DNA from 2 places in the Rheinheimera sp. NSM genome. Region 2 is predicted to be linked to the other one. Evidence: riboswitches for the same ligand, from Rfam matches in the RefSeq annotation. Region 2 holds a riboswitch; the other holds the start of a gene.
The links. A riboswitch is a leader RNA that binds a small molecule or an ion and turns the genes downstream of it on or off. The one in region 2 is predicted to bind cobalamin.
Positions count from the first base shown of each region.

Region 1: linked by a shared signal. The riboswitch ahead of ACTZWV_RS07720 (ABC transporter ATP-binding protein) and the one ahead of ACTZWV_RS15240 (TonB-dependent receptor domain-containing protein) in region 2 are both predicted to bind cobalamin.

Region 1 covers NZ_JBQTCI010000002.1:403,021-417,548, reverse strand. Annotated here, with positions in the region: gene ACTZWV_RS07740 (serine/threonine-protein kinase) at 1-1,013, shown strand, start outside; gene ACTZWV_RS07735 (cobalamin-binding protein) at 1,015-1,830, opposite strand; gene cobO (cob(I)yrinic acid a,c-diamide adenosyltransferase) at 1,836-2,441, opposite strand; gene ACTZWV_RS07725 (FecCD family ABC transporter permease) at 2,450-3,442, opposite strand; gene ACTZWV_RS07720 (ABC transporter ATP-binding protein) at 3,436-4,206, opposite strand; cobalamin riboswitch at 4,281-4,458, opposite strand; gene ACTZWV_RS07715 (hypothetical protein) at 4,533-4,925, opposite strand; gene ACTZWV_RS07710 (DUF3667 domain-containing protein) at 5,086-6,024, opposite strand; gene ACTZWV_RS07705 (efflux RND transporter periplasmic adaptor subunit) at 6,244-7,512, shown strand; gene ACTZWV_RS07700 (ABC transporter ATP-binding protein) at 7,530-8,228, shown strand; gene ACTZWV_RS07695 (ABC transporter permease) at 8,239-9,537, shown strand; gene ACTZWV_RS07690 (FtsX-like permease family protein) at 9,543-10,736, shown strand; gene ACTZWV_RS07685 (sigma-54-dependent transcriptional regulator) at 10,740-12,065, shown strand; gene ACTZWV_RS07680 (sensor histidine kinase) at 12,052-13,377, shown strand; gene ACTZWV_RS07675 (DUF1840 domain-containing protein) at 13,385-13,711, opposite strand; gene glpK (glycerol kinase GlpK) at 13,798-14,528, shown strand, end outside.
Region 2 covers NZ_JBQTCI010000005.1:170,063-185,832, forward strand. Annotated here, with positions in the region: gene thiI (tRNA uracil 4-sulfurtransferase ThiI) at 1-1,445, shown strand, start outside; gene ACTZWV_RS15225 (ketopantoate reductase family protein) at 1,433-2,335, opposite strand; gene ACTZWV_RS15230 (VanZ family protein) at 2,302-2,658, opposite strand; gene ACTZWV_RS15235 (YajQ family cyclic di-GMP-binding protein) at 2,752-3,234, shown strand; cobalamin riboswitch at 3,313-3,498, shown strand; gene ACTZWV_RS15240 (TonB-dependent receptor domain-containing protein) at 3,536-5,296, shown strand; gene ACTZWV_RS15245 (substrate-binding periplasmic protein) at 5,359-6,141, opposite strand; gene msrA (peptide-methionine (S)-S-oxide reductase MsrA) at 6,190-6,726, opposite strand; gene ACTZWV_RS15255 (SDR family NAD(P)-dependent oxidoreductase) at 6,967-7,695, shown strand; gene ACTZWV_RS15260 (efflux RND transporter permease subunit) at 7,752-10,877, opposite strand; gene ACTZWV_RS15265 (efflux RND transporter periplasmic adaptor subunit) at 10,880-11,932, opposite strand; gene ACTZWV_RS15270 (DUF2982 domain-containing protein) at 12,144-12,806, shown strand; gene ACTZWV_RS15275 (hypothetical protein) at 12,866-13,201, shown strand; gene ACTZWV_RS15280 (FapA family protein) at 13,309-14,967, shown strand; gene ACTZWV_RS15285 (DUF2884 family protein) at 15,067-15,770, shown strand, end outside.

The DNA of each region.
Region 1 (14,528 bases), on a different contig from region 2:
CCGTGGCTTGGGGTGGCTGGCATTACCAACAGCTGCAGCAAACAGAGTTACTGGCACTGCAGCAAAAAGCAGAGGCTATCACAGAGCAACAACAACAGTATCAACAGTTAGCTGAAGCGACACCTGCCGACTTACTGAACGCTTTGGCACAAAATGAGCAAAACTCGTTGCAACGCGAAGCCTTATTACGCTTGCGCCAGAATAGTGTTCTGCAGCATTTTGAACGCCAAATTGACGAGATCATCAGCGATCGCAGCTTTAGTTACCCGGATTATCCGCAAATTGAGCAACTGTTAGCCCGTGCCGGCGCCCTGTATCCTGATTCACATTACCTGGCCGAGATACGCAGTAATATGCAGCGCAGCAAGCAGACCGCGATAGAGGTATTACGCTCAAGACTAAACCAATTGCTGCTGAGCCAGCAATATCAAAAGCAGCAAGGCGATACGCCGGATCCATATAAAATCGTGGCTGAGCTGCAGCGTATCGATGCGCAGTATGTTGCGCGACCGGAAGCGGCAGAGACAGCGGCTTTTGTTGCGGCATTTGAACAGGCCGTAGCACAGAACAATGCACCACAGCTGCAGCAACTTATTAACGTAGGCCAACTTATTTTTGCCAGCCACAGTGACACTGCTGAGCTGGTAGCTCATGGCCGGGAATTAGCCTCTGCGGTAGATGCCATGACCGACTACAGCGCAGCAGTGGCTGCAGATGGCCAGGCGACGTTTCCGTATCAGGCTGCTGAGCTATTTTACCGGCACAGCTTTAACCTGCTGGAGCAAGAGCTGGCCAACAGCACCGACGTAGCCGGCGTCGACACGGTATACGACAAGCTGCAACACTATAACGACTTGGTACCGACAGATTTTGTCTTACATACCGCTATGCGCCGTAAGCTGGCAGACAAATACCTGAGCATATCCGGCGAATTGTTGAAAACCAATCAGGTTCGCACGGCAGAGCGTTTAATGCGCCGCGCTAACGAGCTAATGAACAGCATCAACAGCTGATTTAACGATAGCGGTCTACGCCCTCGCACAGCTGCTTAATACCCAGCAAGGTGCGGGGGGTTGTACGATATAAATGATCGGCATTTACCGTTACGTACTGTTTCTTGCGCACAGCTGGCAAAGCGCCAAAACGCTGCCAGTAACTGAAATCGGCGACAAAATTTGTCCGCACCGGTTGAATAATGACTTGCGGCGCGGCCGCAATAACCTGCTCTATCCCCACTTGCGGGTAATCGCCTTTAGCCCCGGCAAAAGGGTTTTGCGCTGCACACAGCGTCAACATTTGTTGTGGCCAGGCGTTATTGGCCACTGTACTTAACGGCATGGTGCCCATCGCAAAAAATACCGGTAGCGGACGCTTATGCTGATACGCCGCTCTGAGTTGTTGCAGTTGCTGCGAAAAATCGGTCGCCAGGGTATTTGCCTGTGTTTCTAACCCGGTCAGTTGCCCCAACAGGCGCAGCTCCGTGGCAATATCTTCCAGTAGCAGTGGATCAGAAAATGCCACGGTAATACCAAACTGCTGCAAACGGTTGATATCTGCCGCAGGGTTACCGCTACGCCAGGCTATCACCAGGTCCGGTTTTAACGCTAATACCGCCTCCAGATTAATCGCCGCATAGCTGGCTACACTGGGTAAGCCTGCCGCCGCTGCCGGATAATCGCTGTAGTCGCTAACGCCGACGACCCTGTCGCCGGCACCAATGGCAAACAACATTTCGGTGATATGTGGCGACAGTGCGATAATACGTTGTGGCGTAGCCTGCAGGCCGGCAGATAACAGCAGCACTAAGCACAAGGCATATTTCAGTGACATGTATTTCACCAATCAATTCCCCGCTGAGCTTTGATGCCATTATCAAATGCGTGTTTAACATTTTGTACTTCGCTAACGGTATCTGCCAGTTCAATCAGCCGGCGGTGACAGGCGCGGCCGGTGATAACAACATGCTGCGCCGGCGGCCGTTGCAGCAATGCCTGCTCGATGCGCGCCAACGGCAGATAATGATAGCTCAGCATATAGGTCAGCTCGTCTAACAACACCAGATCAATCGAGGGATCAGCTAAAAACTGCTCGGCCTGAAGCCATACCTGCTCTGCCGCCGCGATATCTGCAGCCTTATCCTGGGTATCCCAGGTAAAGCCGGTCGCCATTACCGCAAACTGCACACCATGCTGCTGTAGCAAGTTTCGCTCGCCGCAATCCCAACTGCCTTTGATAAACTGCACCACTGCCGCCGTATAACCGTGACCTGTTGCTCTGGCTACCGTACCAAAACCCGAGGTAGACTTACCTTTGCCGTTGCCGGTGATCACCAGTAACAAGCCTTTTTCATCCAGCGCGCCGGCTATCGCCGAATCCACCTGAGCTTTTAAGCGTTGTTGGCGCTCCTTGTGGCGTTGTTGCTTTAATTCATCTGTTGTCATAACTACCGCTATAGCCGTTGCCGGCGCATAATTAGAAGAAAAAACACACTACCGGCCAGTGAGGTAATCACCCCCAGCGGTATTTCCTGTTGTGGCAGTACTGTACGGGCCAGGTTATCTACCCAGATTAAAAATAGCGCCCCGACCACTGCAGAGCCCAGTAACAACCGCACCGAGGTTACGCCGAAAAAATGCCGCACTATATGCGGGATCATTAAACCAACAAAGGCAATACCACCGCATTGCGATACAATACAAGCCGTTAGCAAAGCTGTTGCCAGCAACAACACCAGCCGTAAACGCCGCGTGTTTACCCCTAAGGTGCGGGCGCTGTCATCACTGAGTAATAACGCATCCAACTGCCGCCGCAGTGCCAATGCCAGCAGCAACACTAACAGCGTAACCGGTGCCAGTAACATAACGCTATGCCAGTTAGCCGGGCTTAAGCTGCCCATTAACCAGAAAATGACCCGGTTCGCGGCAAAAGGCTCGGCAAAATACAAAATAAAGCTGCTGATGGCACTGAGCATAAAAGACACTGCCACCCCGGCCAACAGGGTAATTTCTATCTTGCGCCAGTTTTGCCCGGCACAGACAGCAAACACCAAAGCTACCGCAAACAAAGCGCCGCAAAATGCCCCCAGCGCCACACTTACCAGCTGTGGCGGCAAGATCACGCTGACTAAGGTTGCACCCAGCCCGGCCCCGGCCATCAAACCAAATAAGTAAGGATCGGCCAGCGGATTACGGCTGGCATTTTGCAAAATAGCGCCGCTGATGGCCAGACCGGCGCCCACCAATACGCCACAGAGCAGGCGTGGCAGGCGGATTTGCCAGACAATGGTTTCTGCCAGTGCAGACTGCGGCACCTGTCCACTCAACACCTTTATGATGTCGCTGATGCTTATTGCGGCGCTGCCAAAGCTCAGGCTCAGCAACATACTGATAAGCAGTAAAAGCACGGCCAATGACATTGCCAGGGTGTAATGCCGCTTTAACATACCGGCTCCGGCATAAAAGTCACCTGTAACTTCTGCAAACGGCTTTGCATACTGACTTCACAGGGCAAACCAAATACCGCTTGCAACAATGCCGGTTGCAGTACCTGCGCCGGGCTGCCAAAAGCACATTGCCGGCCTTGATGTAACAGCAAAATTTTGTCGCAATATAAGGCGGCCAGATTTAAGTCGTGTAAACAGGCCAGAACAGGAATAGCTAAACTGCGGGCCAGTTGTAATACCTGGTGTTGATACTGTACATCTAAATGATTAGTCGGCTCGTCCAGCAACAGTAACGCCGGCTGCTGCACCAGGGCGCGGGCGATATACAGCCGTTGCAATTCACCACCGGATAAAGTGTCGGTTAATTGCTGCGCCTTGTGCACTAAGCCTACTTTTTGCAACGCCAACTGCACCTGGTGTTTGTCATGACTGTTGCTCAACTCAAACCAGCTTTTATGCGGCAACAGCCCCATGGTAGCAACTTGCTCTACCGTTAACGCAAACAATGGCGGTGTAGTTTGGCTGACCACAGCCAGGGTTTTGGCCAGTTCGCGGTTGCTATAGAGTGGTAACGGCCGCTGGCGCAGCAGTATATCGCCGCTGCCAGCGGTCAGCTCGCGTTGGATCAGCCGCAATAGCGAACTCTTACCGGCGCCATTAGGACCGATAATGCCGATAAACTCACCCTGCTGTTGGGAAAAATTAATGTTGTGCAGTACAGCTTGTGTACCAAGCTGTAATGAAACAGCTGAAAGTTTCAGCAAAACCCACTCCTGACAAAAGCAGCAGCCGGCCCGCCGACACGGAGGAGCCGCCGCTGCTGTGAACTCCCGCACGCAGGCGTAACAAGGCTAAGGCAGGTCTCCTGACTTAAAGTGATAACCCGCAATCCCCTTCCCGGCACAGCCAGTGGTTAATGATTGCAGCACTTATTACAGTTGCGGGTACAGTGCGGGCTTTTCACCCGCTTCCCTTTTCAGCGGGTATACTCCCGCACCAAAGCGGGGTTAGTGTAACAGAAAAAGATTTCGCGCCGCAAAATCAAAAACGCCGGCATTAAGCCGGCATTTTCACTGCTAAAATCACACCGTTAATCTAAGGCGCTGATTAAGGTTTTATCCAACCCATCCTCTTTCAGGATCTTCACAATAGCCTGGCAGTGTTCAATAGTGAAATCGCCTTCAGCAATTTGTGTATTGAGCATATTGCGACGTTTCATCACAATATCCGCTACCATTTTTTGGTTAGCGCCATCAACACCGCCCATCTTGCTGTGTAACTTATCCAGATACGGATACAAGGTTTTTTCAGCATCATAAGCTGCAGCACGAACTGTCGGATGAAAATCTTCGCAAGCATTAAGATTGAGTAAATAAAAGTTCAGATAGCCGGCCACGGTTACCAATTTATAATCTTGTGTATCGGCAGCAGCTGAGGTTGAAAACACTGCTGCAGCGATCACTGCAGTTGCCCATTTTTTCATTATGACTTCCTGTTGGTTCACTTGCGTTGTTAATCAATCTAACCAGAAAGCACTGGTTTTGCAATGTTAGCAGGCCAAAATAACCAGCCTTACTACATCATTATGTTATCTGCCGGCTGGTTTTCTGTACGCCATACTATGCATGGCAACAAAAAGCCGTTCAGGCCCACAATATACTAAGCACAATTAAACCCATCACAGCAGACATCGCCAATACCATATAGAACGAGCTGGTTAGCCAGAACTTAACCAGGGTTTTGCCCCAGCTTTGGCGGTAATAAAACTTTTGGCATAACAATAAATACAGTGGCATCCATATAAACGCCAGTTCAGCCAAATGGCTGACTGCTGCTGCCAACCAGGGCCAGCTGATATAAGCCGGCAGTAACGACAACGCCAGATAAAATACCGACATTTGCAGAATAAAGCTGTGGCTGTGTAACGCTACAATTAAGTGCTCCATAAAATAACGCTCTGAGCGGATATACAGCAGCTTAAGCAACAGCGCAAATAGCGGCAGCAGCAGAAACATCATTTGCGGCGCCAGGCTGAAAAATTTATTTATCGCCAGCTTCGGGTTAGCAACGATAGCGGCTAGTTTGGTGTCAAACTGCTGCTGAGCCTCGTCAGACAAAAAGGATATTCTGCTGTCGAACGGCGTTTGCTGCTGATCTTGCTGTAGATCGTGCTTAACCTCTGCCATGACCTCAGACAAGATTTTGCGTCCCTGTTCAATGTCTTGTGCCTGCTGCATTGCAGTTTGGTCCGGCGATGTTATGTTGATCGGAGTATCGGGCAGCAGTTTGGCAAAGATCAGAAACGCGATAATCGAGGTAAATAAATACAGCCGCAGTGGCGGCACATAAGGTACACGATGGCCCTGCACATAACGGCTGCTTAAATACCCCGGCCGAAACCAAAGCGGTAACAACGTACGCCAAACTCTGGCATCCCAATTACTGAACTCGCCGAAAAACTCGCTCACCACACCGCTGACATTGCGGATATAGCTCTTCTTTTCCTGACCACACTGATGACAAAATTCACCCTGTAAGCTGGTGTGGCAATTGTCACAATATTGCTGCACTGCAGTATCCATCTACATCTCACACTTTATTGTTTTTCTCCGTACTGATTCTACGTTAAGCAATTGTTTTAGCAACTGTTGTCCGCTTAATGCCGGCGGACACTCTAAGTGTCCGCGGACAACACTTAAAGCAGCTGCATAAGTATAAAATAGATTAAAATCAATATCTTAAAAGTTGGCATCAAAGCTGCTATATCACAGCATTGAAAACAGATAAGGACTAGCAGAACAATGATCCAGGGTACAACGCAACAGGACAATCTTATTCAGCGACCGGCGAAAACTCCGTTTCGGCGTTTTTTGCCTGCCGCCGTTGTCAGCGCCGGCATAGTAGTGTTGGCAGTGGCGTTTTTTCAGTCCGTCGGTGAAAGCGCCAGCTTAGTGCTGCCGCGCAATCAAATGCAGTTTGCCACCGTACAACGCGGTGATCTGGTACGCGATATCGCAGTACAAGGCAGAATAGTCGCGGCTAATGCCCCTACTTTGTACAGCCAGGAAACCGGCCAGGTGCAGCTATTCAAACAACCCGGCGAGGCGGTAACCCTGGGCGACTTACTGGCCACCATCACCAGCCCAACGCTGCAGAACGATTTACAGCAACAACAAGCCGTGCTGGCCGGCATGCAAAGTGAAGCTGAACGCGCTGCCCTGAACGCCCGTGAGCAACAGTTGGATATGGAGCAGGTAATGAATGCTGCTCAGGTTAATTTACTGGCGGCGCGACGCGAGTTGCAGCGCGCTACCCAGTCGATAGAACTTGGCGTGATCCGCAAACTGGATTTTGATATCGCCACAGACAACCTGACCAAAGCCGAACTGGAATTTGATCATGCCAAACGCAAGGTAGAGCTGGCCAAAGACAAGCTTAGCTTTGAGCAAAGTTCACGAGCGCAAGACATCCACCGCCAGCAACTGGTGGTGGACGAATTGCAGCGTAAAGTCACAGCACTGAATATCACTGCGCCGGTTACCGGGCAATTAGGTAACTGGCTGGTAGAGCAACAAAGCCATGTATTACCCGGCCAGGCATTGCTGACCGTTATAGATTTAAGCCAATACGAAGCAGAGCTGGCGGTGCCGGAAAGCTATGCCCGCGATTTACTGCCGGGCCAGCAGGTCGATATCAACCTCGGTAATCAGTTGTTAAACGGTGCTATCAGTTATATCGCACCGGAGGTACGCAACAACCAGGTCAGTGCCCGGGTACGTTTTAGCAAGGTTGACAGCACGCAATTGCGACAAAGCCAACGTTTAACTGCCCGCGTTATTCTGGAGCACAAAGAAAATGTGCTGAAAATAGCCCGTGGTGATTTTGTCAGCTCCGGCGGTGGCCGTCAGGCTTATCAGGTGTTGGACAATCAGGCGCTGCGTAAAAATATCGAGTTGGGCGCCCTGTCAGTGCAATGGGTAGAAATACTCAGCGGTGCCACTGAAGGCGAACAATGGGTCATTTCAAATTTAGCCGACTTTGAAGAGCAAAGCCGGGTTAACCTGAACTAATAAGCAAGGATACCTTTATGATAACGCTAACTAACTTAAGCAAAATTTTTCGCACTGAGTTAATTGAAACCCATGCCCTGCGCGACATCAACCTGCAGGTAAATGAAGGCGAATTTGCTGCCCTTACCGGGCCATCCGGCTCAGGTAAATCAACGCTGCTGAATATTCTCGGTACCCTGGAAAACTTTGACGCCGGCGACTATCTGCTCGATGGCATATCGGTAAAAGGTTTGTCTGACGCGGCCCTGTCTAAATTGCGAAATGAGAAAATAGGCTTTATCTTTCAGAGCTTTAACTTGATTAAAGACTTCAGCATCTATGACAATATCGAACTGCCACTGCGCTACCGCGGTTTAAAGGCCAGCGAGCGTAAACAACGTATTGAGCACGCTTTGGAGCTGGTTGGCCTGCATGCACGGCGCGATTATCTGCCGGGGCAATTATCCGGCGGCCAGCAACAACGGGTAGCTATCGCCCGCGCCATTGCCGGCCAGCCGCGCATTCTGCTGGCCGATGAACCTACAGGCAACCTTGATTCGTTAATGGCACGCCAGGTGATGGAGCTGTTGGAGCAAATAAACCAGCAAGGCTGCACCATTTTAATGGTAACGCACGACCCGGATCAGGCGCGCCGCGCCGGGCGACACATTCAGATCATCGATGGTCAGTTACATGACAGTACCTTATACGAACCGCTGGCCGCGCACAGCGCTTAAGGGGAAACAAATGGAACAGTTTATCTATTACCTGAAAGTCAGCCTCAAAGGCATTAAGCGTGCCCCGCTGCCTTATGCACTAACCATTTTTATTTTAAGTGTAGGTTTGGGCGTATTTTTTGCCAATGCCACTTTTTACTATCAGCTAAACAGCGACCCATTGCCGCACAAAAGCGACAAGTTGTTTTTTCCGATGACGTTAATGGCACCTTATGACTGCAACGACTGTAAACCGCCGCGCGTACTCAGCTACAGCAATATCGAAAAGCTCAGCCAGACTGAGATCCCGACAAAGAAAGCCGCCATGTACAGCGCGGATGGTTATCTGCGTCGAAGTGCAGAGCAAGCGCCATTGCCGGTAAGTATCCGTATAACCCAGCGTGATTTTTTTACCATGTTTGACGTGCCGGTATTGCACGGCAGTATCTGGCCGGATAACAGCGCCCGCCATGAGGTTGTCTTAACTAAAGCCAGCGCTGAAAAACTGTTTGGCCGCACTGATGTTCTTGGTGAAAAACTGCTACTGGATGATCGTCATGTTACTGTCAGCGCAGTGCTGAATGACTGGCAAATGCTACCCCGACTGTATGACGCCAATAATCGCAACCATTTAAGTGAGGCAGACGATATTTATCTGCCATTGGAAACCGGTTACGACATGAATTATTTGTCTAACACCCAATCACAAACCTTTGATGATACCGATTACCGCCGGTTAAGTACTCAGGGCCGCACCGGCGCACTGCATCAGCTGCAGTACTGGGTACAATTGGATACACCGGCACAACAGCAAGCTTACCGTCAGTTTATGCATAATCTGGTGCAGGATGAAAAAGCTGCCGGGCGTCATCCGTCGGCACCGAATAATCAGTTAGTTGCTATGCGTAATATTGTTCACTACTTTGGCGGCGAAAGCAGCGATATCAAAGCCTTTGCTCTGGTTACCTTATTGTTTTTACTGGTGTGTTTGTTTAATGCCAGCCATCTGTCGTTAAACCGCTATTTAAGTAATCAGTACGAGTTTAGCCTGCGCCGCGCGTTGGGTGCCAGCCGGAGCCAACTGCAACTGCAGATGTTGGCCGATGTGTTGCTAATGGCGTTATTCACCATTCTGGGTGCTTTAGTAACCGGTTATGCCTGCATCAAACTAATGAACCAGTTGCTGCCCGGTAACCGTCTGTTTTCCGGTTGGGATATAACGCTGTTGCTCGGTTTATTAGTTATTGCATTTGTTTGTAGTTATCTGGTTACGCTTTATCCATCGCTTCGCGCGTCTTTTGGCACATTAAATCAGCAACTTAAGGAATAATTGCTATGTCATTTTATTTACTGTGTAAAGTATTATTCAGCCGTAAGGTGGTTACCACTTTACTGCTACTGCAGTTGGCGATGACATTGGCACTGCTGTTAAACAGCGTGTTGCTGGCACGGCAAACCCAACAGCAGCTTAACCAACCTACCGGATTAGATCTGGATAATATCTTGCTGGTGCAGCTAAAACCCACTTCGGCTCCGCTGCGGGTGTATCCTGCATTAGAAGATCTGCTAAACCGCCAACTGACCGCGGTACAAGCCATTCCCGGTGTTATCGCCGCGGCTTATTCAAACCAATCTGTTATTTTGCAGGGCGGTAATAACGGTAATGTCTATGTGCTGGAACAACAAGAGCGTACTAATGTGGCTACCGTACCGATGTACTTTGTTTCCAAAGACTTCTTTAGTGTTCTGGACAGTCAGTTACTGCAAGGCGAGTTGCCGCAGCACTCTGTGTCGCTTGACGCCCCGGGCAGCCCGGATGTGGTATTAACCAGGAGTCTGGCAGACAAACTGTTTGCTGATACGCCAGCTGTGGGGCAACAGATTAATCGCGGCCGGGTGGCAGCAGTTATCGCCGATTTTTACGGCCAGCGCAGTGGCGACCATATCATGTATAACAGTATGCAGGTAGCCCCGCCCTATGGAGTTGACTGGGGCTACAGCATTTTACTGCGTACTGCGCCAGAGCACACCGAAACCGTAAGGCAACAGCTGGCCGGCGCCTTGCAAAAAGTTGAGTCTAATATCGAAATCTTTCACATCCGCTCGCTGGCCGAACAGCATCAGCGGTTATACCGTAATGAATATGGCCTGGCTATGTTACTGACAATATTAAGTATGCTGATGCTGCTGGTTACAATGGTGTCGAGCTACAGCAGTACTCATTTTCATGCACTGAAACGCCAGCAGGAAATTGGTATTAAACGCGCACTGGGAGCCAGTAAGGGCTTAATTTTACTGGAATTACTCGGTGAAAACTGGTTATGTACTGCCTTAGGCTCCATGCTGGGGGTTGCCTTAGCCTTGTTGCTGAATCAGGCGCTGGCACAGGTTATTTCTATACCGGCATTGAATTGGTATTTCCCCATAGTCACGATAGCGGTACTACTGCTTTGTGTCACTGTAGCAACATGGTATCCTGCGGCCATTGCTACCCGGGTGTCGCCGGCCACTGCCACTAAAGCCTTATAAACTATGCTAAAATTATTGGTTATTGATGACAATCAGCCAATCTGTCAGGCCCTGCAAACGCTGTTTGCGTTGCAGGGCTATCGGGTGTTGTGCGCCAACTCACCTGAGCAGGCCTGGCAGTTGCTAAGCCAGCATAATATTGATTTGATATTGCAGGATATGAATTTCAGTGCCGGCCAAATGCAGGGCATACAGGGCCAAACCCTGTTCTACCGGTTGCGCAGCCAATACCCGGCAATACCCATTGTACTGATGACAGCCTGGACCCAACTGGAAATGGTCGTCGAGCTGGTAAAAGCCGGCGCGACAGACTATATCGCCAAACCCTGGGACGACCAGCGGCTGCTACTCACCGTGGCGAATGCATTAAAGCTAAAGCAATTGAGCGAACAGCAGCAGCGCGCAGAACAACAACGTAATGCGGCTTTTGCCGGCAAAGACCTGTGCAAGCTGGTATTTGCCAGCAGCCAAATGCAGCAGCTGCTACAGATGACGCTGCAATTGGCACCATCCGCGGCGGCGGTATTAATCACCGGCCCTAACGGCGCCGGTAAAGAAGGCATAGCCAATGTGTTGCATGCTAACTCGCCGCGTAAGAATAAACCCTTTATTAAAGTAAACATGGGCGCCCTGCCGGCCGATTTAATGGAAGCTGAGCTGTTTGGCGCTGAAGCCGGCGCTTATAGCGGAGCGACAAAAACCCGCATTGGCCGCTTTGAAGCCGCTGACGGCGGCAGTGTGTTTTTAGATGAAATCGGCAATTTATCACTGGCTGGCCAGGCCAAGTTGCTGCGTGTGCTGCAAACCGGCGAATTTGAACGCCTGGGGTCAAGCACTACGCGCAAAGTCGATATACGGCTGATAAGTGCCACCAACAGTGACTTAACTGCCGCAATACACCGCGGCGACTTTCGCCAGGATCTGTATTACCGCATCAATGTGGTGCAGCTGGCGCTGCCGGCTTTAGCGCAACGGCCGGATGATATTCTGCCACTGGCGCGCTATTTTCTCGCCGGTAAAAAAGCCCTGAGTACAACAGCAGAGCAGTTGTTACTCAGTTACCGCTGGCCGGGTAATGTGCGCGAGTTGCAAAATGTGTGTCAGCGCGCACTGCTGTTAAGCAGTGATAGTGAAATACAAAGCGCAGATCTGGGCCTGCCCGATACTGTGGACAGCGGCAAACGGGCGCTGGATGATATCGACCCGGAGCAGTTACAACAGGCATTGCTGCAGGCCGGTGGCGTAGTATCCCGGGCAGCGAAACAATTAGGCATCAGCCGTCAGGCCCTGTACCGGCGCATGGAGTATTACGGTATTGAAGCGCCCTGACAGCCGGCTTGCTTCAGGCAAAATGAGCAGCCACAGCCGGTTAAACCTGCTGTGCCTGCTGCTAACGCTGATTGCCCTGGCAGTACAACTTATTATGACAGGCCACAATGTGCTGCTGACTTTTGCCATCTGCTGCGCCGGCATTGTGCTTGCCTTGTTATTGCACCAGGCGCTCAAACCGCTGACAACAGAAATACAAGCGCTTAATCTGCATGCACAAAATTTGCAGGACGGCAGCTTTAATACCAGCGCTAATCAGTTAAAAATGAATGAACTCTCCGCGTTAGCCAACAGCTTAAACAGCATGTCGGCACAATTGCGCAGCGAGCGCGCAAGCTTATATCAGCGTGAGTTGCTGCTGGATACCGTACTGCAAAGCAGCCCCACCGCCCTGCTGCTGACCGATGATAAAGACACCGTCCTGATGAGTAATCCGGTGGCACGTCAACTATTAAACCACGGCAAGGCTTTTGACGGCAGTAAACTGCAAAGCATAGTCACGGCTGTACCCATGCTTGCACAGGCTATCGCCGCACAGCAGCAAGGCCTTATGCATCTGGCGGATAACAGTATCTGGCACTTGTCGCTGAGCCGGTTTCAGTTAAACCAAAAACAGCATCGGCTGTACTTATTAAAACCAATGACGCGTGAAATTCAGCGCGAAGAGCTGACAGCCTGGAAAAAGCTGCTGCGGGTGATTGGCCATGAATTGAATAACACCCTGGCGCCATTATCATCACTGGCATTTTCCGGCGAGCAACGCGCCCTGCAACTGCAACAAAGCGAACTGGCCGGCCTGTTCAGCACGCTGAGCGAGCGCAGCCGGGAGCTTAACCAGTTTGTGCAAGCCTATATTCAGTTTGCCAAATTGCCACGCCCCCGGCTGAGCACAATTAACTGGCCGAGGTTGATTAATCAGTTAGAGGATCTGTACGGGTTTGAACTTAACGGTGCATTGCCACAACTCCCCTGGCAGGCCGACAGCCAACAGTTGCAGCAATTGCTGCTCAATCTGCTGAAAAACGCCCATGAGGCGGGCTCAGCAGCTGAGCTTATCACATTGCAGTTTTGCGAGAGCCCGCAACAATTGACGCTCATATTACAAGATGGCGGCGGCGGCATGAGCCCGGAACAGTTGCAGCATGCGCTGGTACCGTTTTACACCAGCAAAACCGGCGGCTCTGGCATAGGGCTCAGCTTATGCCGCGATATTATTGAAGCGCATGGCGGCCACATTAGCTTACGTAATCAACCACCCGGCCTCGAGGTTACGCTGACACTGCCACAGCATCAGGTGCGCCCGACAGCTTAGCGCAACGTTATTCCCAAGACACCGGACGCTGTTTCTTTTGCGCTTTTTGCAGCATTTCAATCAACGGCACAGCACGCACGTTCAAACTGACATGACCTTTATCGCCATGCGGTTTGTCAGCCATTTCTGCATCGGCTTGCTCAGCTTTAACCCGCTCGGTTTCAGCAATGGCGGCTAAACCCAGCTGCAATTGCGCCAGAGCTTTCGGCACATCTTCAGCGTAAAGCGCTGAGGGAACTTTGTCATCCCGCCCCATCAATTGCAGTAATTTCAGCGCAGCATCTTTAAAGTAAATTAAATCGCCGCTGGCTTTGGATTTAAAGGTAACTATCATACAGACTCCACTATTGGGCGTAGACACTGCCAGCGTTTGCTGCCAGGCTAAACAATAACTTAAGCATAACGCTAAAAGCTCACGCCATGGCAAAATATATACTCGCTATTGATCAAGGTACTACCTCAAGCCGCGCTATTATCTACAATCCGGTCCTGCAGCCGGTTGCCTGCGCCCAACAGGAACTGCCGCTAAGCTACCCGCAATCCGGCTGGGTAGAGCAAGACCCGGCACAGATTTGGCACAGTGTGACCGCCAGTATCAGCCGCGCATTACAGCAAGCCAAACTGAAACCGGCAGATATCGCCGGTATCGGTATTACTAATCAGCGCGAAACCACACTGCTTTGGTACAAAACCTCCGGCAAGGTGCTGTATCCGGCGATTGTCTGGCAGGACAGACGCACGGCAGCACTGTGCCGGCAACTGAAAGATTCAGGCCAGGAGTCAGTGCTGCAGCAAAAAACCGGCCTGTTGGCCGATCCATATTTTTCCGCCACTAAGCTGTGCTGGTTACTCGACAACGTGGCAGGTGCCAGACAAGCTGCAACAGCCGGTGAGCTGTGTTTTGGCACCATTGATTGTTATCTGTTATGGCTACTGAGCGGCGGCAAAGTGCATGCCACCGATGCCAGCAATGCCAGCCGCACCCTGCTGTTTAATATTCATCGCCAACAGTGGGATGAAGAACTGCTGCAACTGTTCAATATTCCTGCCGCTGTGCTGCCGCAAGTGCGGGATAACGCAACAGAGTTTGGTTTGACTGACAAAGCGGTGTTTGGCGCGGCGGTGCCGCTGCTAAGTATGATAGGCGATCA
Region 2 (15,770 bases):
TTATCAAATTACACCCTGAAATTGCTATTAAAAGTAAATCAGTGCGTAAACGCCAAACCCTGCTGCTGGAGCGTAATCTGAAAACGATCCTGCTGCAGGTCGACTCTACCGTAGTGGTGAATAACAACTTTGATCATCTTACCGTGCGCTGTGACAGCGACGACGAAGCGTTGCGGCAACGCTTAATTGACCGGCTAAGTTGTATTCCGGGTGTGGTAGCCTTTGCTGAAATGCAATCTTCTGCTTTTAGCAGCCTGCACGATATTTTCGAGCAGGTGTTGGCGGTATATGCTTCGCAGCTGGTCAATAAAACCTTTAGCGTAAGGGTGCGCCGCAGTGGCAGCCACGAATTCAGTTCAATTGAAGCCGAGCGCTATATTGGCGGTGGTTTAAATCAGCATGTTGCCAGTGCCAAAGTACAGCTGAAAAAACCGGATCTGGTGGTAACGCTGGAAATTAAAAAAGATCTGCTGATCATGGTGCGCAAGATGCACCAGGGCATGGGCGGCTTTCCGTTGCCGTCGCAATCTGATGTATTGTCATTAATCTCCGGCGGCTATGACTCTGCGGTAGCCAGCTATCTGATGATCCGCAAGGGGCTGCGTACTCACTATCTGTTTTTTAATCTGGGCGGCGCTGCACATGAAGCCGGCGTGCGCGAGATGGCATTTCTTATCTGGCAAAAATACAGTCTGTCGCACAAAGTGAAGTTTGTCAGTGTGAACTTTGCCTCGGTGGTGGATCAGATTTTAGAAACAATCGACAACGGTTTAATGGGCGTGGTGCTCAAGCGCATGATGATGCGTGCTGCCAGTGAAGTGGCTGAAAGCCTCGGTATTAAAGCCATTGTTACCGGTGAGAGTATTGGCCAGGTTTCAAGCCAAACCATTGCTAATTTAAGTGTGATAGACCGCGTTACCGAAACGCTGATCCTGCGGCCGCTGATTTATCAGGATAAGCAGGAAATTATCGATATGGCGCGTAAAATCGGCGCCGAAGATATTGCCAAAAGCATGCCGGAATATTGCGGTGTCATTTCAAAAAAACCGACGGTAAACGCCGTACTGGCAGAAGTGTTGGCCAGCGAGCAGAAGTTTGATTTCAGCGTGCTGCAACAGGCGGTAGAAACCGCTAAAGTGTTGGATATCCGTACTGTGGATTATCAGGCCGAACAGCAAGCTCATGTTGTCAGCGAGTTAGCACAGTTGCCTCCGGCTGCCGTGGTGTTGGATATCCGCAGCCCGGAAGAAACCGAGCTTAAGCCGCTGAGTGTAGCCGGGCATGAGGTGGTTGAATTGCCGTTTTTTCGTTTGGCGTCGCAATTTGCCAACCTTGACCAAAGCAAGCAGTATTACTGTTACTGCGAACGTGGTGTCATGAGTCGCTTGCAGGCCGTGGTATTGCAGGAGCAGGGGTTTAGCAATGTGGCGGTTTACCGGCCATAGCCTTGTTGCAGTTGCAGCAGCTGTTGCTGCAACTGCGTATTGTGCGGCACGGCAAGGTTAGAACGCGCGGCTTGTGCCACTATATAGCCGTTAATGGCATCAATTTCAGTACGCCGTTGATGCATTATATCCTGCTGCATCGACGAGAAGTTTGTTGCAGTGCTTTGTATTACTTCGTTTATTTTTTCCAGCATAACCTCATAGTGCAGCGCATAGCCGGCGGCTGCAGCCACCTGACACACTTCGTGCAAAATAGCGCATATTTGCTGCTGATACTGCGGCTGCGCCAACTCACCGTTGTGGCAATTATGCAGTGCCGTCAGCGGATTAATGACTGCATTAATCGCCAGCTTTTGCCACAAAAACGGCTGAATATCCTCTGTTAACGTCAGCGGCCCCAGTGCCGTATCCATAGCGGCAGTTACGGCATTGCTGTGAGCCTGTGCGGCGCTGTTTAGCGGTGCCAGTACACTCTGGCCACAGCCGGTATGTAATACGCTGTCAGCTTGTTTTAATGCGCCGTGGGTGGTAGTTAAAAACCATAAGCCCTGCTGTGGCGCCAACAACGGCAGCACCTGCTCTATACTGCCCATGCCATTGTGGCTCAGTACCAGTTGCGCATCGGCGGTTAAATGCGGCAGTAGTGTTGTTACGGTTTCTAACACCGCATAGCTTTTTACCGGCACGAATACGGCGCTAAGCGGCGGCGTAGCCGGTAAGAACTGTATCGGCTGCTGTTGAAACTGCATATCGATAGTCGCAGGCTGGCGCAGCCATAACCTTACCGGGTTGCCGGCCAGTTGTAAGCGGCAGGCTGCCAGTAAGCCAATGGCGCCCCGGCCAACGACTGTCCAGCTTAGCGCTGACGACGCGGACGTATTTGGTGCCACAGGGCGCGTACCAGGTAAAAACATACTACGCCGGCAATATCGGCCAGCCAATCCCACCAATCGCCGTTACGCCGGGTAAAGTTGTGCTGGGCTAATTCTACCGCACCGCCATAAATACCCAATAACAGGAATGCCGGCCAGGGGCTGAGTTTAAAGCCTTTCCACAGCAGGGCAGTGAGAACAGCAAAGATACCGAAATGGGCAATTTTGTCCATGTGAGCAAAACCGCCGCCAATCCGGTGACCGCTAAGCTCAGCCAAAAAGCCGGCCGTAGCCAGCACAAAGCACAATACGCATACCCAACGATAAAAAACCTGCGACACAGCTACCCCCTGTCAGAAACGGCGCTCGGATTGTAGCAGTTTTCTGGTTATAATCACCAGCAGACAGAAAGGCTTATGTTAAGGAGACTTTTAATGCCCTCATTCGATATTGTGTCAGAAGTAGATCAGCAAGAAGTGCTGAATGCAGTGGAAAACGCTAACCGTGAATTAACCACCCGCTTTGATTTTCGTGGCGTGCAGGCAGAGTTCAGCTTGAAAGAAAAAGTCATCACCATGAAAGCGGAAGCAGAATTTCAGCTGCAACAAATGCTGGAAATTTTTCTCGCCAAAGCTGTTAAGCGCGGTTTGGATGTGCGCTCATTTAAAGAGGGTGATGTAGTACACTCCGGCAAAACCTACAGCCTGAGCGTCAGCTTGCTGCAAGGTATTGAGCAGGATATGGCGAAAAAACTGGTGAAGCTGATTAAAGATAACAAAATGAAAGTGCAGGCAGCCATTCAGGGCGACCAGGTACGGGTAACCGGCAAGAAACGCGACGACCTGCAAGAGGCCATAGCGCTTATTCGTGGCGCAGAATTAGAACAAGCCTTCCAGTACACCAACTTCCGTGACTAAGCAACGCTCAGGATGTTTTAGCCATCCGGAGCGCTGTTGACTTTTATATTCGCCACGCTAAACTGCACGCGGCTCCGACAGGGAGCCGCTTTTTCTGGTGCTGCAGTGAACTGCAGGTAAACGGGAATCTGGTGTAAACCCAGAGCTGCCCCCGCAACGGTAAACAACTGAGCTGTACTCAGAGCCACTGTCGAAAGATGGGAAGGCGAGTGCAGGCGTAAGCAGGTTGTCAGCCCGGAGACCGGCCGGAAAAATCCTTCAACCAGACTAAATGTGCGGCGGGCACGTTTTCGGAGCTTACATGTTTAAACCTGCTTTGGCGGCCGTATTGGTCGCATCCTGTTTTCCGGCTATTGCTGAGAACATCGAACATATCAGTATTTATGCTAACCGCACCGCCACGCCGCAACAAGACGTGCTGGCCAGTGTAACAGTGCTGGAGCGCGATGATATCGTTGCGCGCCAGGCCAGTGATTTACCGGCCCTGCTGGCGCAACTGCCGGGTATTAATTTATCCCGCGACGGCGGTCGGGGCCAAAACAGCGGCTTGTATGTTCGTGGCGGTAATGCCGGCCATACCTTAGTGGTGATTGATGGCGTGCGCAGTGCTTCTGCTACCCTGGGTTATAAAACGCTGTCGATGCTGCCGCTGGAGTTGATTGAACGTATTGAAGTAGTGCGGGGGCCGCGCGCTGCCTGGTATGGCTCTGATGCGTTATCGGGTGTTATTGCTATTACCACACGGCGCGCCGGCGCAGTTGAACTGAATGCCAATATTGGCAGCTATGGCCAGGCCGGTACCGACATCAGTGTAAGCCATACCTCAGAGCAACTGACATTGGGTGCCACGGCCGGAGTCAGCCGTGCTGATGGCTTTAATGTGCGTGAAGATGCCGATCCGGACCATGATGGCTACAACCAAAAATTTATTAAAGTAGCGGCAGATTATCAAACCGGTCTTGGGCTGTGGACTGCGCAGGCCGATGTTAACTCCGGTTTCTACCAATTTGATACAACCTGGGGCAATGAAGATGAAGCGGATACATTAAACCGCGCGTTTTTACTCGGTTGGCAGCACCAATCGGGGCAATGGCAGCACCAGGCTCAGTTAAGTCGTAATCTGGACAGCGACACCACCTTTGGTCCGGACTCACGCAGCCCTTTTGTAACAGAGCGCGATGAATTTAACTATCAGGCCGCTACGGACCTGACGGATAAGTTAGGTTTTGTTGGCGGTGTCAATTGGTATCAGGAACAGGTGGATAAATCGGCTACCGCTTATGAGCAAACCAGCCGTATGAACCGTGCGGTTTTTGCCGGCCTGAATTATCAACACGACGCCTTACAGCTTGAAGCGGCGGCACGCCGCGACGTGATTAACCAATATGGCGGCCAGAATACCTGGCAATTGGCGGCCGGTTATCAGTTAGCAGAGCATTGGTTAGTAAGAGCAAGCCGTGGTTCGGCGTTTAAAGCGCCGACCTTTAATGCCCTTTATTACCCGGGGTTTGCCAACCCGGAGCTTAAACCGGAAGAATCTGTATCGGATGAAATTGCCGTGGTTTATCAAGCTGATGCACTGATGGTGCAGTTGGCATGGTTTGACCGCGATGTCACCAACCTGATCCAGGGCACAGAGCGGGCGGAAAACGTGCTGTTAGCGACCATTCAGGGCTTTGAATTCAGCCTTACTCAACAATGGCAACAGTTTAGCAGCCGGTTCAGTTACACCTGGCTTGATACGGAAAACGGTACTACGGGGAAAAAGCTCGAGCGGCGGCCGGAAAATACCATCAATTGGCGTGGCAGTTATGACGCGGATCTGTGGTCGGTATTTATTACCTCTGATTATCAAAGCTCTACTTATCAGGGCGCTTTTGTCAGTGTGGCGGACTTAGGCGGCTATACGTTGTGGGGTTTTGGCGGCAGTTATCAGCTTACACCGCAATTGGCTGTCCGTGCCAATATTAACAATTTGTTTGATAAGCAATACCAGAGCAGCGCCGGCTATGCCACTGCAGGTACTAATTTTGCTGTTAGTGTCAGCTATACGCCGCAGTAACAGCGGTAGTCGTTAACAAAGCGTGCTGTGGCCAACGTGGTCCGGCGCGCTTTTTTATTGGTCTACATATCCGGATAGTGCAAATAGTCATAATAACGCTGTGGTTCTATAGTGCGGCCAAGCAGTTGCCATAGCTGCTCTGCCAAAGCCGGATGGCGCTGATAAAACCCTTTGCTGAACACCAGATAACCGGTGGTTTCATACAGCGGCGGATACACCAGCTGCAGCGGTTTACGCAAGCTTTGCCGATCAGCACCGGCCACGCCGTTTACCTTACACAGTGTAGTGGTGGCATCAACCCGACCGGACAACACCAGCTCTAACGCCTGCTGCTGCGAATGCACCGGCACTACGCTGACGCTGGCCGGATAATCCGGGTTAGAATGGCCAAGCGGTCTTGATACCACTAAAGTACTCTGCGGTTGCGAAATCTTATGCTGAATATCGTTATCTGCCCGATGCACCAGGCAAGTAGCATGGCTGCTCATGGCGCGGGTAGGGTCCGGTTTACCGTCTGCGCCGGTAGGGTAAACGGCAAAACGGCGGCGCTGTGGTAAATAAGTCGCTACCAGCGCATCTACGGCATTTTGCTCCAACTTTTGCAGGCAACGGCGCCACGGAAAGCGAACGAACGCCAGCTTGATATTACCGGCTGCTGCGGCACTGGCTTGTAAATGTTCAATGGTCACGCCCGGCAAATAGGCCGCGGTATGGCCTTCGCCGGTGTAATAGGGCAGCAGTTGTTTATCTTCGTAGCAAAATGTCAGTGTGACATTGTGTTCTGCCCGCGGCATAAATGACAGCAGCGGACCAAGACAGAGCAGCAACACCATACGGTAAGTCATAGTATTCTCGTTTATTGCCAACTGGCATTGCGCTGTGCCGTTGTGTCATCAGGGCTTTAGTAATTTAGTATAGTGCTGCCTGAATTTTGCCATCTTCGGGGCCACCACCAGTTGGCAATAGCCTTGCTCCGGGTGCTGTAAAAAGTAGCCCTGATGATACTCTTCTGCCAGATAAAAAGCGGACACCGGACTGAGCTCCGTTACAATTTTAGCGTTAAACACTTGTTGTGTAGCCAGTTCGGCCAATATTTTTTCTGCGCTTTGTTGCTGCTGCGTATTGTGATAAAAAATTACCGAGCGGTACTGGCTGCCGACGTCATTACCCTGGCGATTCAGCTGTGTCGGATCGTGCAGGCTGAAAAACACCAGACACAATTGTTCAAAACTGATAAAGCTGTCATCAAATTCTACCTGTACCACCTCGGCGTGGCCGGTATTACCATCACAGACCCTACGGTAATTGGCATCGTCAGCGTTGCCGCCCATATAGCCGCTTAATGCCTGAATAACACCGTTAAGTTGGTTCATTGCCGCTTCCAAACACCAAAAACAACCGGCACCAAAGGTTGCAGTTTGTATCGCCATTGTGTTTCTCCGCTGGTAAAACATTGAATGTACCTTAATCGTCGCAGATGCACCAGTATGCTGTCCGGCTGCTACAGATAGTGCAGCGGGGGGGGGAGGGGGGGGCGCCGGATTGATCCCGTACCCGGGCTGCAGCGTAAACAGATGCTATAACCTTTTAAACAAGAACTGTATTGTGACAACGGCAATTATCAGGCCGCTATGCCCGGCGGGCCAACCAACTGTGTCGGCGGCAGCAGCATGAGCGCGGCCATAGTAGTAATTGGTGCCGGCGGGGGTATTGGTTTGGCGCTGGTGCAGCATTATTTGCAACAAGGCAACACAGTGTATGCGTTTAGCCGCAAGGCTGCGCCGCTTGCGCTAAGTGTTGATAAGCTGCATTGGTATCGCGACAACGCGGGGGATAGCGCAGCAGACACAGAGCGCAGAGCCGCGTTGTTGGCGCAGATTTTCAGCCAGGTTGTCAGTTATGTATTTGTCTGCAACGGTGTGTTACATGACGATGGCACTATGCCGGAGAAAACTATCCGCCAGCTCGATACTCAGGTATTGCTGACACGCTTACATAGCAACGTTGCGGTACCGGCGATGTACCTGCAGCAGTTATTTCCTTATTTGTGTAAGAGCCCTGCTGTACGTGTACTGGTGCTAAGCGCTAAAGTCGGCAGTATTAGCGATAACCGCCTGGGCGGGTGGTACTGTTACCGGATCAGTAAGGCGGCGCTGAATATGTTGGTAAAGAATGTCAGCATTGAAGTGGGCCGGTTAAATAAAACCGCCGCTGTGGTGAGTGTGCACCCGGGCACGACCGATACCGCCTTGTCACAGCCGTTTCAGACAAATTTGCCTGTGGGGCAACTGCAAAGCCCTGCGGCAACAGCGCAGCGCCTGGCGCAAGTGGCGGCTAATGTGCAGCTGGAACAGAGCGGTGCCTTGCTGAATTGGGATGGTACAGTGTTGCCATTCTAACGGCGATAAAATAATAAAGGCGCCGTTTGGCGCCTTTATACATCAGATAAAACACATCAGGAAGGATGCACCTCATCAGCGGCATGTTCATCCGGCGCTTCGTTCTCCAGCCTATGCAGCTTTTGTTCTAAGCGCTTGGGAGAGCCGGTATTACGTGCGATAACCATATAGGTTACCGGTACCACGTAGATGGTCATCAGCGTGGCCAGCGCGACACCGGAGAAAATCACCATACCAATTACCATCCGGCTTTCTGATCCCGGTCCACTGGCTACTATCAGCGGTATGCTGCTCATAGCAGTAGTAAAGGCCGTCATCACAATCGGTCGTAAGCGCTGCGTGGCAGCTTGCTGGATTGCTGTACTGAACTCCACTCCGGCGTCACGCAACTGATTCGCAAATTCAACGATTAAAATACCGTTTTTCGCCACCAGGCCAATCAGCATCACCAGACCAATCTGGCTGTAGATATTTAGCGTCATACCACTGAAATGTAAGCCTGATAACGCGCCCACCAGCCCCAGCGGTACTGTGATCAGGATCACCAGTGGATGAATAAAGCTTTCAAACTGGGCGGCCAGCACCAGGTAAGTGATCAGTAAGGCCAGGATAAACACCATCAGCGTGGAACTGCCACTTTCCTGAAACAGCAGCGATTCACCTTTATAATCGATGCCTACCGTGTCCTGAATTTCCGTTTTAACGATATTCTCCAGATATTCCAGTGCCTCACCCAAGCTGTAACCCGGCGCCATACTGGCGGTCAGCGTAATGCTGCGCATCCGGTTGTAGCGGTTTAAACTGGACGATGTTGCCTCTTCACGCAGGGTAACTAAGTTATCCAACGGGATAAGCTCACCGGAAGTCTCCGAGCGCAAATACACATTGGTAATGCTACCGGGTTCGGCGAAGTCTTCATCCAAACCTTCCAGAATCACGTCGTATTCTTTACCACGGTCAAGGAAGGTTGTTACCCGCCGCCCGCCGAGCATGGCCTCCAGCGAGCGGCCAATAGCACCAACAGATATGCCCAGATCGCCGGCACGCTCGGTGTTAATTTCCACCAAAACCTGGGGTACCGTCTCTTTGTAATCGTGATCCAGCATCAGAATATTCGGGTTCTCCGCGGCTTTGTTGATTACAATGTCACGCCAGCGCGCCAGTTCTTCGTAGGTATTGCCCTGCAAGACAAACTGGATCGGCCGGCCGCCACCGCCGCCGCCGCCCAGGCCGCTGCGCATAAAGGTAAAGGCGCGAACGTCGGGGATCTCATTCAGCTTTTTGCCCACTTCACCCATTAATTCCTGGGTACGGCGTTTACCGTTGTGCCAGTTTTCAGTGCCGACAATAGCTACGCCGCCGCTGTTACCCCAACCCGGCACCCGTACCAGCAGTCGGTTAAATTCGCCCTGCTGATAATAGGGCATTAAAACATCTTCAATCAGGCGCATATTGCGGCTGTTGCTGGTATAGCTGGCGCCTTCTGCCGGGCTCATCATAACGAAAAAGGTGCCGCGATCTTCCACCGGTGCCAGCTCTGCCGGCAGCAGTTTTACCAACATATAGCTGGCAACAAAGCATAACGCCACTACGACCATGACCGGCCAACGTGTACCACAAACTACATCCAATTGCCGACGGTAGGCGTTTTCCAATTTATGAAAGGCGGCGTGCAGCCATAACCCCAGCTTGCTTTCCCGCTTTTGATGGGTGAGTAGTTTGCTGCACAGCATAGGCGACAATGTCAGCGCCGTGACACTGGAAAACGCTACTGCAGCGGCGATAGCCAACGCAAATTCAGTAAACAGTTTACCCAGCTGGCCCTGCATAAACACCAGAGGGACAAACACCGAAATTAATACCAGGGTGGTGGCTATAACCGCAAAACCCACTTCGCGCGCACCGCGGTATGATGCCACCAGCGGATGCTCGCCCAGCTCAATACGGCGGTAGATGTTTTCCAGCACTACGATAGAGTCATCCACGACCAAACCAATGGCCAATACCATGGCCAGTAAGGTCAGCAAATTAACGGAGAAATCCAGCGCAAACAGCACGGTAACAGCAGCTACCAATGCCACCGGTACAGTGATTGCCGGGATAAAGGTGGCGCGGATATTGCCCAAAAATAAGAAAATAACCACCACGACCAAAAACATGGCGATGCCAAGGGTTTTATAGACTTCCTTAATTGATTCGGCGATAAATAATGATGAGTCGTAACCCGGTTCAATAGTGGTGCCGTCCGGTAAGCTAGCCTTAATGCGCTCCATTTCGGCGCGAGCGTTACGTACTACCTCCAGCGTATTGGCTTTTGACTGTTTAATAATACCAATACCCAGCAGGTTTTTACCGTCGCCGCGAAACTCGCTTTCTTCGTTTTCGGCAGTTAACAGTACTTCGGCTACTTCACCTAAACGTACCAGGTAATTATTGTCGCCGCGCTTGATAACCAGCCGGCGAAAGTCTTGCTGAGTTTTATAAGTGCGTACCACGCGTACGGTAAAGTCGCGTTCTGTCGACTTAATATTACCCGCCGGCAGCTCAACGTTTTCTGCGCGCAGCACTGCTTCAATATCTTGCACGGTGACGCCGCGGGATGCCATCGCATCACGGTCCAGCCAAATCCGCATAGCGTAATCACGTGAACCGCCAAGTTGCAGACGGGCCACACCGTCGACCACGGAAAAGCGCTCAACAATGTAGCGGTCGGCGTAGTCGGTCAGCTCCAGCGACGTCATGGTTTCACTGTTTAACACAAACCAGGCAATGGTATCTTCATCATCGCTGGCCTTAGACACTTCCGGCGGATCAGCCTGATCCGGCAAGTTATTCAGCGCCCTTGATACACGGTCGCGCACGTCGTTAGCGGCTGAGTCGATATCACGCTCGACATTGAACTCAATTGAAATATTAGAGCGGCCGTTACGGCTGGTGGAGTTAATGTTTTTAATGCCTTCAACACCGCTGATGCGGTCTTCCAGCAACTGGGTAATTTTTGACTCGACAATCTCTGCCGAAGCCCCGGGGTAATTGGTACTGATGCTGACAATAGGTGTATCAATATCGGGGTATTCACGCAGTGGCAGCATGCTAAAGCAAACAATACCAAACACGATAAGCAATAAGTTAACAACCGTAGCAAAAACCGGCCGTTTAACCGAGGTATCAGATAGCCACATAATTAGCCTCCGACACGGTTAATGGTGACACCGGAGCGCAGTTTCTGAATACCTTCTACTACCACTTCGTCGCCTTCTTGCAAGCCGCTGAGAATTTCCACCCAGCCAGGTTCGCGCTGGCCAATAGTCACTTCCACTTGTGATACGGTGTTGTTGTCAGCAACCAGATAGACAAACTGTTTTTGTTGTTGCGGTACCAGTGCCTTTTCCGAGATTTGCATTGCCATGCGGTTGTCCAACTCAAGTTTGACATTCAATAGCATGCCCGGGCGCAGGCGTACGTCTTTATTTGCCAGGGTGCCATGCACCGTTACGGTGCGGGTAACCGGGTCCAGCCGGGTGTCAATGGCGCTAACCTGACCACTAAAACTGATATTGCCGTATGCGGCATTGGTTACAGTAAGTGGCATACCCGGCTTGATATCCGCCAGATAGTGTTCCGCTACGCTAAAGGCGACGCGCAGAGTATTTAAATCGTCCAGAGTGGTTATAACGGTACCGCTATTGATATAAGCGCCTTCGCTTACCTGGCGTAAGCCAAGATATCCGGCGAACGGCGCGCTGATGGTCATTTGCGCCAGTTGTGCTTTGGCACTGTTTAACTGGGCTTGGGTAGTATTAACGCGGGTAATTTGCTCATCCAGCAGGGACTGCGCGGTAGCCTGGGTGTTGGCCAGATTTTTTAACCGGTCTAACTGGCGTTTTTGCTCTGACAGGATGCCTTCCAGTTCTGTTACTCTGGCGCGTTCATCAACATCTTGTAATTTGGCAATAACTTCGCCACGCTGCACCGCTTTGCCTTCACGAATGTTCAGCTCGGTAATAAAGTCGCTGGTTGGCGCAATTAACTGAATAGACTGATTGGCAATACCGGTGCCCAGCGAATTTACGCTACGGATCATCGGTTTGGTTTCCACTTTGGCGGTGCTGACTGCCACGGCAGTAGCTGCGCGTCGGTTGTCAGTTTGTTGTGCCGGTAACCAATACAAATAACCGATAAACACCAATAGAGCGATTAAAATCACCCAAATTAATTTTGAATGTAATTTTGCCACAGTAACCCCGTGTAACACCTGATAATAATTTCTGCCTTATTGTATGGAAGAAACACCCTATTAGATTTCCTGTTATCGCAGTAGCAGCGGTGTTGGTCGATTCATAGCCGTCACTTTGCACAGATAGCGGCACAATTTAGCAGCAAAACGCTGAAATATTGTGCAAAGCGTGCCATCATAAGCAGTATCAGCAGCTACGGGTATAGAGCAGATGCAAGCTGTGAAAATTCAGGGCCAGACCAGCCGCGGCGGTGCAAAACTGATGCTGTTCAGTACACTTGGTTTAGTTATGCTGCTGCTGAGCCTGATGTGGGTACAGCAGCTTGGTGTAATGCATGCTATTGCCTTTGTTGCGGCCTTATTGGGCATTTTTGCCGGCTGGGCCAAGTTGGCAGAGCCGCAGTATTTTCTGCAGTACGATGACAAGGCTGTACACTACTTCCATCGTCACGGTAGCTGGAGCTTGCCGTGGCATAGTTTTTTATACAGCGGAGTACCGCAGTACCAACAGCAGCGACTGGGTTATATTGGTTTTAAAGTAACTGATTACGATAGTTTTTTGGCGCAGTTGCCACTGCGGTTGGCGGTGCGCCTTATGACCGAACAACGGGCTCTGTACATAGAGGCTGTACGGCAAAGTTGCAACAGCGGCCAATGCGCCGGCGAATTGTTGGCAGAAAACAGTCATTTTCGTACGGCAGAGCAACAATATAACGGTATTAAGGCGGCGTTTGCATGGCGCATGCAACGTTTATCTGCTGCTACAGGCTTCGATGTTTTTGTGCCGGTAAGCTTTGACGGTAACGACAGCGAAAATTTGTGTCGGCAGATTAATCAGGCCAGACTACAATTAATACAAAATACAGTCACCTAGACACTCCGGGCTGTCTGTATCATAATATTGGCATTATCGGATATTACGTAGGCTAGTGAATGAATAATTACGAAAAACCTTTTTTGGTTAGTGGTCGTAACACACTGATCCACAAAAATAAAAAGTTGGATTTAGTGTTAGTAAATGACGATGATGATCCTGCTGTTATCGTGACACGGCATGGCGTTAAGATTTTTACTGAAAGCGTACCGGCCAATCGCGGTGAAGCCAAGGACCGCTATATGGAAGTCGTGGACATCTCCAGCTCGGACGTATTTAGCGAAGTGAAAACGTTACTGTTTATCCAGGCGATCAATAATAAAGAATATAAAGTTGATTACAGTAAAAAAGGCACAGATTTGTTTATCCGTATCCATCAGGAAAACTATATCTGATCTTTCCGGCTGTAATAGCCCTGCAACATTAAACAGGGCTTGCCTTTAGGGCGGTTATTTGTTTCATTAGTTGAGCTTTCTTGCAGTAAACAAAAGTGTGATGCCCTATGCAATTTACCGAGCACAATAATAGTATAAAAATAACCGTGCCTGTCACCTCAGACGCGTTAAGCGCCCATGACGTAGCAACTCAACTGCAAGCGGCAGGTTTTGGCCGCTGTCTGGTTATCCAAGACCAAATAACCAATCTGCTGGTGGAATATCAGCAAATTCAAAAGAAAATTAAAGATAAGCTGCAGCCGGAAGGCACCTCGTTAACTTACCGTATTGCCGAGAAGCGTGATGCAGAGCTCAGCTTTGATATTGCTGAAGACGCTATGTCTGCTGCGGCTGTGATCACTGCTGCCTGGGGCGGTGCGCCGGTGTCGGCCAATGTGCTGGTTAAAGGCGCACAGGAGGCCGGCATAGTATTTGGCTTTAGCAAAGAACATATTATTAAATTGGTAACCCATGCCAGTAAAGGCGATCCCGGTAGCAAAGTTAAGCTGGTTATTGCCCGCGGCCGCAATGTGGTCAATGGTGAGAATTCCCGCTTTGAGGCGTTAATTCCTGATATGGAAAGCCGGCGCAATAAGCCGCTGTTACAATCTGACGAAAAAGCCGATTTGCGCGATTTTGGTGTGATACCGGCTATCCGTGCCGGCGAGCCGTTAATGCGGCGTCACCCGCCCACTGCTGGCGTCGATGGTATGACCGTAACCGGTACGGCGTTACCGGCAACGCCAGGCCAGGTTATAGACTGGAATATTGCCGAAGGCAGTGAGTTATCTGCAGCAGACCCGGATGTATTACTGGCGGCGCGGGATGGTTTACCCAGGGTTATTGAACACGGTGCTACGGTTGATGAAGTTTTTACCGTAAAAAATGTTGATTTAGCCACCGGGCATATTATTTTCCGCGGCTCTGTGGTGGTAAACGGCGATGTAACCGAAGGCATGAAAGTGATAGCCGGCGGCAATGTATTTGTTAAAGGCTTTGTTGAAGGTACGCTGATAGAAGCCGGCGGCGACATTAAAATTGGTGGTTCAGTTATCGGCCATCAACTGCCAACAGCAGAAAAAGACAGCGAATACAGTACAGAACTTAAAGCCAAAGGCGATATTCAGTGCAATATTGCCCAATATGCCCGGCTGACGTGTGATGGCAATGTGTATGTGAATAAACAGATGATGCACTGTGCTGTGGAAGCCGCCAAGGTGTATGCCGGGCCGGAAGATAACCCGAACGGTAAACTGATCGGCGGATATTTTTATCTTGATTACGGTATCTTTACCGGCAACTTGGGCGCGCCGTCCAGCAGTAATGTACTGGTTGAGCTAAACCGGCTGATTGATCCGATAACAGAGAAGCAAGACGTATTGCGCGCCAGTATATCGGCAGCAAAAACTGATATGCAGGATATCCGCGAGCAGTTGGAAAAGCTGAAAAAAATTGAAGGCAATGCCCAGATTGAGCTGCGCCGGCAACAGTTGCAAACTGACTTTGATGAACATAAAAGCGTTGCGCTGGCGCTGATTGAAGACGTGAAGCAACTGGAGCAACAACGCAAAGAAAAACTGGCGGCGACGCTGATAGTGGTTCGCCAGCAGCTGTTTTCCGCTGTAGAGGTGCACTTTGGTAAAGATTTGATCCGTAGCCGGCGCGAATATGGCCCGTCTAAGGTATTGCTGATTGACGGTAGTCCTGCCATTGAGCCTTTCTTCTAACTCTGTTTCGATAGTTTGCAGCTTAGCTGCGGCATGGCGCAGTGCCTTTGCCGCCGCACTGGCTTAAGCTTTAACCGAACAAGCAGCCGGACAAAAGTGGTGAAACGTTTTTATATCCTGATAATACTGTTATTAGCAGCGCCGCTGCAGGCGGCAGAGTGCAATATGGCTTTTGCACACGGTATTCTTATCGCGCCTGAACATATCCGTATTATGCAAAATAACCGCACTCATGTGCAGATTAACGCCGATGAACAACTGTTTATCCGTGGCGAATGGATAACGCTTAACGCTGAAGAAACGGCCTTACTACAGCGTTACAGCCAGGGCTTGCGTAAATTTGTACCGGAAATTGTTAGTATTGCGGTCGACGGCGTTGAACTGGGGTTATCCAGTATTGAAGCGATGTTTACCGGTATTGGCAGCAGTGCCCAGCAAGCGGAGTGGCGCGAGCTGGTGCGCGAAACCACCTTTCAATGGATGTCGCGGTTTGTCCGCACCAACGAGCATTTCTATTTGGCCCCGCAAAGCCTGAACGAGCTGGATTATTTTTTACACGGCGAGCTGAAACCACAGTTGGATAATTTGGCCAGGCATACAGTTGGCGCCGTATGGGGTGCCCTGCGTGATGCGCTGCGCCATTCTGATAATAACTTTGAGCGCTCAGACAACCAGGAATGGCAAGCGGTGGGCGCGCTGGTGAATAAGATCAACTCCGGGCTGGACGCCAAAGCGGTAGAGCTGGAAGAAAAATCGGCGCTGTTTTGTCAGCGGATGCAGGAGTTGGATAAGATAGAGCTGCA